DNA from 3 places in the Paenibacillus sp. FSL R7-0273 genome. Region 3 is predicted to be linked to each of the others. Evidence: riboswitches for the same ligand, from Rfam matches in the RefSeq annotation. Region 3 holds a riboswitch; each other region holds the start of a gene.
What was found. A riboswitch is a leader RNA that binds a small molecule or an ion and turns the genes downstream of it on or off. The one in region 3 is predicted to bind cyclic di-AMP.

Region 1 (3,273 bases), 430 kb from region 3:
TTGAATAACAAACTTTGTCATCCCTGTGTCTACTATCCTATATTTGCTTAATTATATTATGTTGACTATATGAAGCTAAAGGAGACAAGGTACATGAGAAACTGGAAACAAATGCTATTATCTCTTACCCTATCGGCAGGATTGCTTACCGCAACAGCAGCTCCGGCCATGGCCGCCCCGCAGCAGCCGGCAATAAAAGTGAACAATCAGGTCGTGGAATACAAGGCAGGCGCACCGGTCAACAATCAGGGCACTACGCTTGTTCCGCTTAGAGCTACGCTTGAAGCGATGGATGCCCAGCTGCAGAATGCGGCGGGCGACACAATCTATGCCATTGTTGACGGTAAGTCCGTTACTCTGAAAAGTAAGCTTACCGTAATTAACGGCGTGACCTACGCACCTATCCGGGTTCTAGGTGATGCCGCGGGTTACGAGGTCAGCTGGGATACGCAGACCCGTACGGTTGTTCTGAAGACCAAGACTACAGGCAGCGGAAGCCAGAGTGCTGTAAGTACGCAAGGCGGACGCGGCTTCATGTGGGAAGTCGAAAGCAACGGCAACACGGTGTATCTGGTCGGCTCCATGCATATTGCCGATGACAGCTTCTATCCGCTGAGCAAGGAATTTGAAGAGGCTTTTGCCGAGTCTGATTATCTTGGTGTAGAAATTGATATCAGCAAGGCGGCTGATGAGGCATCGCAGAAGCTGGTTCTGGAAATGGGGACGTATCAGGACGGCACGACGCTGAAGGATCATATCTCCGGCGAGACATATGCCAAGCTGGGTGAGGTGCTTAAGGAAGCAGGTGTTCAGGCCAATGCGCTGGACCAGTTCAAGCCTTGGGTGGCAGAAACGACACTCAGCAGCCTGAAAGCAGCGACGGCCGGCTACGAGGCTTCAGCCGGAATTGACTTGTACTTCATTCAGAAGGCGATTGAGCGGAAAATTCCGGTTGTGGAGCTGGAATCCTATGAATCCCAGCTGGGTATGTTCAACAACTTCTCCAAAGAGCTGCAGGAGGCTAATCTTCTCGCAGCAATAGAGAATTATGATGTGATTGATCAGAGTGTAGATATGATGGCCGAGATCTGGAAATCAGGCAATGATGAGCAGCTGCTGCAGCTGACCAACAGCTTTGCCGGAGACGCGGAATACTACAAGGCGATGCTGGTTGACCGCAACATCGGTATGGCTGACAAAATTGACGATTACCTTAAGAACGGCAAGAATGAAGAGTATTTCATTGTAGTCGGTGCGGCGCATTACCTGGGTGAGCATGGCATTATCAAGCTGCTCCAGGATAAGGGTTATACTGTGGTCCGGAAATAACATATCAGCAGGAAAAAAGGTGCCCATCCGGAGAGGATCGGCATCTTTTTCTTGATTAGCGGCAGCAGGACTTGCGAGGGGCTGGTGATCCGGCCGCCGATAGTGTACCCTTAGTACTAAGGAGTGGTAGTCTTGAACCTGAATGTAAAAACCCCGGTATTAGTTACCGGTTCCGCCCTGCTGATCGTAGCCAGCAGTCTGCTTCAGCCGGATGGCAGCACCCTGCTGGGTGCGTTACAGACCCTGCTGCTGGGTCTGGGAATCCTGGGCTGCCTGATGGCTGTCCTGCGGTTCGTAAAGAGCAGCAAGAAGAGCAGCGGTAAAGGGAAAAAGAGATAAAAGATAACTACATATGAAATCCGCTTAATTTCCGTAACGGAAAGCGGGGGAACCAACAACCGGAGGCTGCGGGCAAGCAGGCGGGGCCGGTTATGGGGTGAATCCTTGAGTCTGTGAGAAGCGCTGAAGCTTCCTGCAGAGGACAGGTAGGGCGACTCTCAACGCCCGAATCCGGCAGCTAACCTCGTAAGCGTATTGCAGAGAGGATCAGTATATTGTGACCGTTAACCGGACCGCAAAGGGAATCCTTTGCGGTTTTTTGCTGTTTTCTTATAGAAAAATTTAGATAAAGAAGTAAGAGGGAAGGGGAGACGAAAATGGAGATGGCAATGGACGCTCAGGAAGATTATATCCTCATTTGTGCGCCTACGAAGGCGGGAGAGCATTTTATTAAGCTGCTGATTGCGAAGGGGGCAAGGTTTGCGGGGCTTGCCAACAATCCGGCTGAGAAGCAGCGGCTGGCGGAGCTGGGGGTAGAGGTGATTTTTGAGGTGGACACCCGGCATCTGCATACCTGGCTCAGACCGCCGTTTCCGGTAGGCCGGATCTATCTGTTTGAGAGCAGTGTCGCATTATGCTGCCGTTATGTGCAGATGTGCCGGACCTGGACGACCGGGCCGATTTCCGTGATTACGACCTCCATGCGGCCAAGGCTGGTCTATAAAGGGCTTGGAGCCGACAATGTCATCTATAGCCACAGCGGGCATGTCAGCCATCTGGCGGCAGAGTGTGAATAAGGGGGCACTGGATGTAGCGGGCCAACCGTGTGCAGATTCTGCTATATGGTTTAACCATAAAAAAAGTATTCCCCGGGCTTCGGACCAGGGAATACTTTTTTTATGACACTGGGTACTAAAGGCTGTTATCTGGCAGCGGCGATCAGTTCCTCAAGCTCAGGAAGGTTGAAGCCCTTGACGGCCCGGTCACCGGATACCGTTACAGGAATGCCCATAAAACCAAGCTTTTCAACTTCCTCCTGATAGACGGCGCTTGCCATAATATCGCGTACTTCAAAAGGAATTCCCTGATTGGTCAGCAGCTGCTTAACCTGATTGCAGTCACTGCAGCCTGCAGTGGAGTAGACGATTACAGGCTGGCTCATTTATCAACGGCCTCCTTGATGGCAGAGCGGGTGATTTTCCAGTGGGAGGTGTTCCAGCTCACATCGCTGCCTTCCAGCAGAAAAATCTGCGGGGATTCATGCTTGATGCCGAACTCCTCGGCAATCTGATTGGAGACCGGACGGTCTTCAATGACATGGACAATGGCCGCCGGTGTATCCGAGCTTTGTACATAAGCCTGGAATTCCTCATGCGCCTTAGCGCTGATCGGGCAGGTAGTGCTGTGCTTGAAAAGCAGCTTTTTGCCGGGCTGGCCGACATAATTATGCAGTTCATCAGAAGTATGCAGCTGTTGAATAGACATTGTATATCACCCTCCTGTAATAAGAAATGAAACCTGTAAGGATGATTGTAACATAGTTCAAAATTAAAGCAAAAGCCGTTTGTAAAAACATGGAGGAAGTGCTAAGGTGAATGGGACGTAACATGAAATGAAACAGTTTAATGGATGGAGAGGTGTCATTATTCATGTCTGAATTGAAAG
Region 2 (3,273 bases), 890 kb from region 3:
AAAGCAATAGCCGCTGCCAGAATGCCGGCAGCCAGCTTCCAATTTTTCATTATGTAAGTCTCCCCTATAATAGAATAGCTTCTGTACTATTGGACGAGCGTAAATGGAAAAAGTTTCAATATACAAGAGGCTTTCTCCAAATAAAAAACACCCCTCCGTTCCGCAGAGCTACTGCAGACAAACAGGGTGTCGTTGGTGTTCAATGCTACTGGTTAATCAAATATGGAATCACCGGATACGAGATCAGATTACGGTCTCTAGAGGCAGCAGTGATTACGTCGCTGTATGCGCTCAAAACGCCATTTTGCAGCAGAACCGGACGGAAGCCCCGCTCGCTTGCCCCGTTGTAGGTAAACTGCACGCAGTGCTCCATCGAGAAGCCGGCGATGATCAGCAGCTCGACACCATGGTCGTTCAGCAGCTGCTCCAGCCCTGTTTTCCAGAATGCATTAGAGTGCTCCTTGGTTACCTTCAGATCACTGTCCTTCACCTGAATTTCCGGAATGATATTGTAGCGTTCCCTGGTAGCTTCCTCTATGCCCTCAATATCCTGAATGTGAATGACCAGCTGATCCTTCTCCCGGAGCATGTCTGCGACATAATTAATATATTCACAGCCGCGGTCCAGCGTCTTCTGATCGACCGAATCCCGCACATAGATTTCCTGCATATCAATAATCAAATAACCCAGCTTCATCAAGGTCCTCCTTGTTGTAAAAAGATATGCCGATATCGTACAACATAATCAGACGGAATACCAAATAACGTTTAATTAAAACTAAACTGTAAAAAGATAGCCTTGCAGCTGACGCCAACAACTTTGACTTAAGCAAACTTTGCAGGTTATACTTGAACTACGCTTAATTTCCAGCATTTCCAGCTGGAAAGCGGGGGAACCAGTCAATTGGGGCGAATCATTGAGATCAGCAATGTAGGGTACCATCTTACCCGAGTCCGTCAGCTAACCTCGTCAGTAGTGGATGGGTCTGCTTTTTTATGTTTCTAATAACATGAGACCCTTGTGCTAAGGGTCTCTTTTTGTGTTCTTTAGAGACCCTGCTGGCTAACAGTTTGGCTTTTGACATCAAGGCTCCCTATTGTCTCGCCATTCTGAGAACAAAGGAGAGATTCATGTGCAAAAGGTACGATACATAACCGACATTAACAAAATGGAAATACTGCCCGAAGCAGAAAGAGCCCGGCTCAAGGAGGTCACGGACAAATTTGTGTTCCGGGCGAACGACTACTATCTGTCCCTGATAGACTGGGAGGACCCGGATGATCCGATCCGCAGGCTCGTTGTTCCCGGAGAGGGAGAGCTCATGGAGTATGGGCAGTGGGATGCCTCCGATGAGGAAGCCAACTATGTGGTGCCGGGCTGCCAGCATAAGTACCGGACTACCGCCCTGCTGATTGTCTCCGAGGTCTGCGGGGCCTACTGCCGCTATTGCTTCCGCAAACGGCTGTTCCGCAATGATGTCAAAGAAGCCTCCTTCGATGTCACCGCCGGAATTGAGTATATCGCCGCCCATCCGGAGATCAACAACGTTCTGCTGACCGGAGGCGACAGTCTGATCCTCTCGACAACCAAGCTGCGCTTCATCATTGAGAGCCTGCGGGCCATCCCGCATGTTAAAATCATCCGCCTCGGCTCCAAGCTGCCGGTATTCAATCCGATGCGTATCTCCCAGGACCCCGAGCTGCTGGAGCTGATCCGCACCCACTCTACTGTAGAAAAACGAATTTATATTATGGCGCATATTAATCATCCGCGGGAAATCACACCTGAGGCCAAGCGGGCCGTAAGAGCCCTGCATGACGCCGGGGCAATTATCGTCAATCAGACTCCGGTGCTTAAGGGCATTAACGATGACCCTGCTGTTCTGGGTGAGCTGCTGGACCGCCTGTCCTGGGCCGGAATCACGCCCTACTATTTCTTTATTAACCGGCCGATCGCCGGCAACCGTGAATTCGTCCTGCCGCTTGAGCAGGTATACCGGATCGTCGAAGAAGCCAAAGCCCGAACCTCAGGCCTCGGCAAAAGAGTCAGGCTTTCCATGAGCCACTCCTCCGGCAAAATCGAAATTCTGGCCATTGAAGACGGCAAAGCCTATCTTAAATACCATCAGTCCCGTGATCAGGAGTACGGAAAATTCATGATCCTCGACTGCCCGGAGGATGCCGAATGGTTCGATGACCTGCCGGGGAATGAGCAATACTGGAGCAAGCCTGTGAAGAAAAGTACGGGTGTCACTGCATGTAATGCAGCGTTACAGGAGACTGTTATTGCGAAGTAAGACTCACTATTAAAACAACGATAGCCCCGGAGATTGGATTATCCCGGGGCTGTTCAATATTTCCGCTATAAGCTCTACTCCAGCTCAGCCGGTTTAACAATTGCTGGGATCTTATTATTCTTGGAGTATTTCGCTTCAATCTTGGTAGTGTATGTATCCTTCGCTCCGTCAGCTGCTAATACATAGCTCAGGTCAACAGTCAGCTTCTCTGTCTGCCATGTCTTGGTATTGACGAATACCTTCCAGGTTACACTCTTCGGCTGCAGGGTCTCCCCATCCCAAAGATTCTCCTGATCATATAAGGTAATGACCGCCTTAGCTGCCGCCGGATCAGTCAGTGTAAACTGCATAACAGTCTGTGTTCCGGCAGTACTTATTTTCATGGATTTTTTGTAGGCTTTGACGGAATCCAGCATGGCTGCAGGATCATACTGGCCTTTGGAGTAAAAGGTATTCCACTCTGCCTTCTCCAGGTCAATCCAATACTGCGCCTCAGGATCAATCGGCTCTCCGTCGCCGTCCGTTACAGTATCAGTATTGCTAAGCTCTTCACTACTTTCATAGTCTCCTTCAGAATCTGCGATAAGCTCGCTGCCGTCTACCAGATAGTAGGACTCCTTATCATTTGCGTACAGCTCATAAGAAGTCTCCAGCAGGCTGACTTTTACACTTCCTGCTGCAGCAAAGGCAGGCAGGCGGTTAATATCCAGATTGAGCGTGTTGGTATTGCTGATCTTCACGCCTCCGCTTTGTACATCCTGTTTCTTGGTCACATCAATGTGAAAATTCTTAAGTGTCTTTGCTGCTGCAGTTACCTTGCTGATCACCTGATCGGCCGTTAATGCTTTAGCCGCAGGAGCCTTGGCAGCCGCTGCCGACACTGTATCAGAGCCGGACACCCCTTCAGCCGCTCCCGACAGCAGCACAACCCCCGCTACCAGACTTGTGCCGATTGTTTTTAGTACCCTTTTCATCC
Region 3 (3,273 bases):
ACTGCTAATTAAGTAAGGGAGGAAGCAAATTGCAATTATCAGTGGAAGAGCTGCATGAGCAGATAGGTAAGCTGGAGGGCTGGAAGCTGGAGCAGGAGACTCTGGTGCGCAAGTATATGTTTAACGAATATATGAAGGGTATTGCCTTTGTGGATGAGGTGGCGGCCATATCGGAAGCCTTTGACCATCATCCGCACATCACCATTGACTACAAAACCGTCACCCTGCGCTTATCGGCAAAAGAAGAGAGCGGCCTTGCGGCGCTTGATATCCGCCAGGCTAATGAATTTAATGAAGCCTTCGACAAAGCACGTTAGGGCAAGGTCTAATATAAGCGCTGCACAAAAAAATGCCCGTACCAAGGACCGGCTGGAGTCCTTGTACGGGCATTTGTATGAATCAGCTACGGGTTACTTTTTCTCGGCAAGCCACAGGGCGATATTGGCGATTTCCTCAGGGGCCAGCTTCTCCTTAAAGGACGGCATTTGTCCGCGCCCCTTGGAGACGATACTGTAAATGCCCTCGGCATCCCGTTCACTGCCCTCATGCTGCAGGCTTGGGCCTGCACCGCCCTGGAGCTGATCACCATGACAGGAAATGCAATTGGCTTTGACAGCGGCCTCCGCACCTGCGGTATCCAGGGTTACCTGAGGCATTACAGGCTTATTCTCTTCCGCGACCTCTTCTTTGCCGGGCAATGTGAACAAGAGCACTACTGCAAAGGCGCAGGCGGCAAAAAATAAACCGCTCATCATCCATTTCTGCATCTTCATCCGTCCCCTCCATGTAAGCTGCTTCTTCATTATACCGAATGGTAAAGCGTTATCATAGAGGATGTGTCAAATAATTGAACAATTTTGGCTGCGGCTATTTGGCATATTCCCGGAACCGGTTATTTATTATAAACCATGCAGTAAAATGGCTTGTCTCCGGAGGGAGTACGGCGTTCATACGTATCTGTAATCGTAAATCCGCATTTCTGGTAGGTCCGGATGGCCCGCTGATTCCAGGTCAGCACCTCCAGGTCAATCTCCCGGTCCGGATATCTCTCCAGAGCAGCCTGAAGGATTGCATTCATAAAAGAATGCCCCCGTCCATGTCCGCACAGCTCAGGACGCATGCCGATGCCGAGCCGGACCACGCCTTCCATCGGAAACAGCTGCGCGAAGCCGCACAGGCCGCCTTGGGCGTCCACAACGGATATATATTGCTCGCTGCGCAGTACCGGGTCGCCAAATTCTATGCCTAGCGCCTGCATCTGCTCCCACGGCAGCCATCCGTAAATATTATAGGGCGGCCTGTAATCCCATCCGCATATATCCTCGGCGTGACTGGTCTCCATTGGCACAACATAAAAAGTAACTGGGGTGCTGCTCATAAGGCCACAGGCCTCCTTTCAGGGGACGATTCAATCTATACCGTATACTTAATTATATACATAACAGGGCGGGTTCAACTCAGGAATTTGGTGCAGCAGGCAGAAACTTGACAAACCGCCAATAATATTTTATGAAATTGCGGAAAATAGGGTTTTAAGGTGTTTTATGCGTGAGGGGAGGGGTAAGTAGTTTTATAGACAAAAAAACAGGCCCCCTCCAAGATTTCGGCAAAAATCCTGGAAAAGCGCCCGTTTTATCGTTACTTATTGAACATCATCATTTTCTTCGGAATCTGTTGCAACTGCATGGTAAGCATCTGTGCTCATGATCCGTTTGGCGCCAACGTAGCGGTTGACGTAGTAGTTGTCACTCAGCGAGCTGATGGTTACGCCCTTTGAGCTTGAAGCATGTGCGAATTTGCCGTTACCGACATAAATGCCGACATGGGATACGCCGCGGCCGCTTGTATTGAAGAATACAAGATCGCCTTCCCGGAGATTATCACGGGAGATCGCAGTGCCCATCTGGTATTGGGAGCCGGATTGATGCGGCAGGTTAATGCCGATCTTATCAAATACGTACATCGTGAAGCCGGAGCAATCAAAGCCGTTAGTCGATTCTCCGCCGGAAACATACTTGGTTCCGATGGCCTTATCGATGACTTTATCCATCCTGGAATCTGCGGAAGCGCTTGCTGCTCCAATGGTAAGCATAATAGAAAAGCTGAGTAGTGCGGCGGCTAACTTCTTCTTCAAAAGTAAATACCCCTTCCAAATGCCTACGAGGTTAGCTTAAGGGTTCGGTTGAAGGTCCCCTATGACCCCTCTGTGAATAGGAGGTCAATTCACCCAAAATCGGTTCCCCCGTTTCCCTTATTTCGTAAGGGAACTCGGCACGACTGTTGATTAGATTAGCTGGCAGAACATTATGACAAAACGTTTGTAAAACACGGTTGAATAATTACAAAAATGTTACTAAAAGCTCACTGCGATAATTGTAGCAAAGACAGAGGCTGTTGGCAATCACTTAAAACATATTAATGCATAATATTTGCGCTTTTTAAGAGAAGCGGGTGCTTAAAAAGACTCGAATTTACGTGCAAAGTAAGCTTTTTCAGAAATAATATTGGAACTTTTAGTAAGAGGGGTGTTTCATAAGGCCCAGATGTGTGTAAAAGGAATAATAAGGAAATAAAAAGGCAAAACCCGGAGCTGATTACGGCAATAATCAAGTCCGGGCCAGTATAAGTTACAATTATGTGTCAGAGGTTGTAATAAGGGGAAGGTTCAATCGTAAGCGACAGCCTGGTAAGCTGTTGTGCTCATTACGCGTTTGGCGCCAACGTAGCGGTTGGCCCAGTAAGCCTGGCTCAGCGAGCTGATGGTTACACCCTTGGAGCTGGAGGACTGTGCAAATTTTCCGTTACCGACATAAATACCGACATGGGAAACTCCGTTGCCCAGCGTATTGAAGAATACAAGATCGCCGGCACGCAGATTGCTTTTTGAAACGGCTGTGCCTACACTGTACTGCGCTTTCGAGGTGCGGGGCAGCGTAAGGCCGATGTTCTTAAATACGTACTTGGTGAAACCGGAACAATCGAAGCCAGAGGTGCTTGTCCCTCCAGTTTTGTAAGAAACTCCGATCGTTTTGGAGATAACTGCGTCCATTTTGGAGTCAGCTGAGACGCTTGTGGCGCCCATAGTGAATACCATCACAAGACCCAGTGCTGCTGCGGTGCATTTCTTTTTTAGATGTGTACGAAATGATGTGTGACTTTTCAAAAGATGTACTCCTTCCAAGGCCTGCGAGGTTAGCTTAAGGATTCGGTAGAAGGTTCCCCTATGACCCCTCTAAAGCGAGATCAATTCACCCAAAATATGGTTCCCCCACT

Region 1: another riboswitch for cyclic di-AMP. It lies ahead of R70723_RS02345 (hypothetical protein); the one in region 3 lies ahead of R70723_RS00490 (C40 family peptidase).
Region 2: another riboswitch for cyclic di-AMP. It lies ahead of R70723_RS27840 (KamA family radical SAM protein); the one in region 3 lies ahead of R70723_RS00490 (C40 family peptidase).

What each region holds. Positions count from the first base shown of each region.
Region 1 covers NZ_CP009283.1:532,550-535,822, forward strand. Annotated here, with positions in the region: gene R70723_RS02335 (TraB/GumN family protein) at 94-1,329, shown strand; gene R70723_RS02340 (hypothetical protein) at 1,462-1,668, shown strand; cyclic di-AMP (ydaO/yuaA leader) riboswitch at 1,680-1,878, shown strand; gene R70723_RS02345 (hypothetical protein) at 1,986-2,405, shown strand; gene R70723_RS02350 (glutaredoxin family protein) at 2,531-2,770, opposite strand; gene ytxJ (bacillithiol system redox-active protein YtxJ) at 2,767-3,093, opposite strand; gene R70723_RS02360 (ThuA domain-containing protein) at 3,258-3,273, shown strand, end outside.
Region 2 covers NZ_CP009283.1:6,496,935-6,500,207, forward strand. Annotated here, with positions in the region: gene R70723_RS27830 (copper amine oxidase N-terminal domain-containing protein) at 1-50, opposite strand, end outside; gene R70723_RS27835 (cysteine hydrolase family protein) at 206-697, opposite strand; cyclic di-AMP (ydaO/yuaA leader) riboswitch at 848-991, shown strand; gene R70723_RS27840 (KamA family radical SAM protein) at 1,134-2,297, shown strand; gene R70723_RS27845 (DUF6612 family protein) at 2,372-3,271, opposite strand.
Region 3 covers NZ_CP009283.1:99,276-102,548, forward strand. Annotated here, with positions in the region: gene R70723_RS00475 (4a-hydroxytetrahydrobiopterin dehydratase) at 30-317, shown strand; gene R70723_RS00480 (c-type cytochrome) at 411-767, opposite strand; gene R70723_RS00485 (GNAT family N-acetyltransferase) at 893-1,378, opposite strand; gene R70723_RS00490 (C40 family peptidase) at 1,643-2,134, opposite strand; cyclic di-AMP (ydaO/yuaA leader) riboswitch at 2,140-2,284, opposite strand; gene R70723_RS00495 (C40 family peptidase) at 2,666-3,094, opposite strand; cyclic di-AMP (ydaO/yuaA leader) riboswitch at 3,167-3,273, opposite strand, start outside.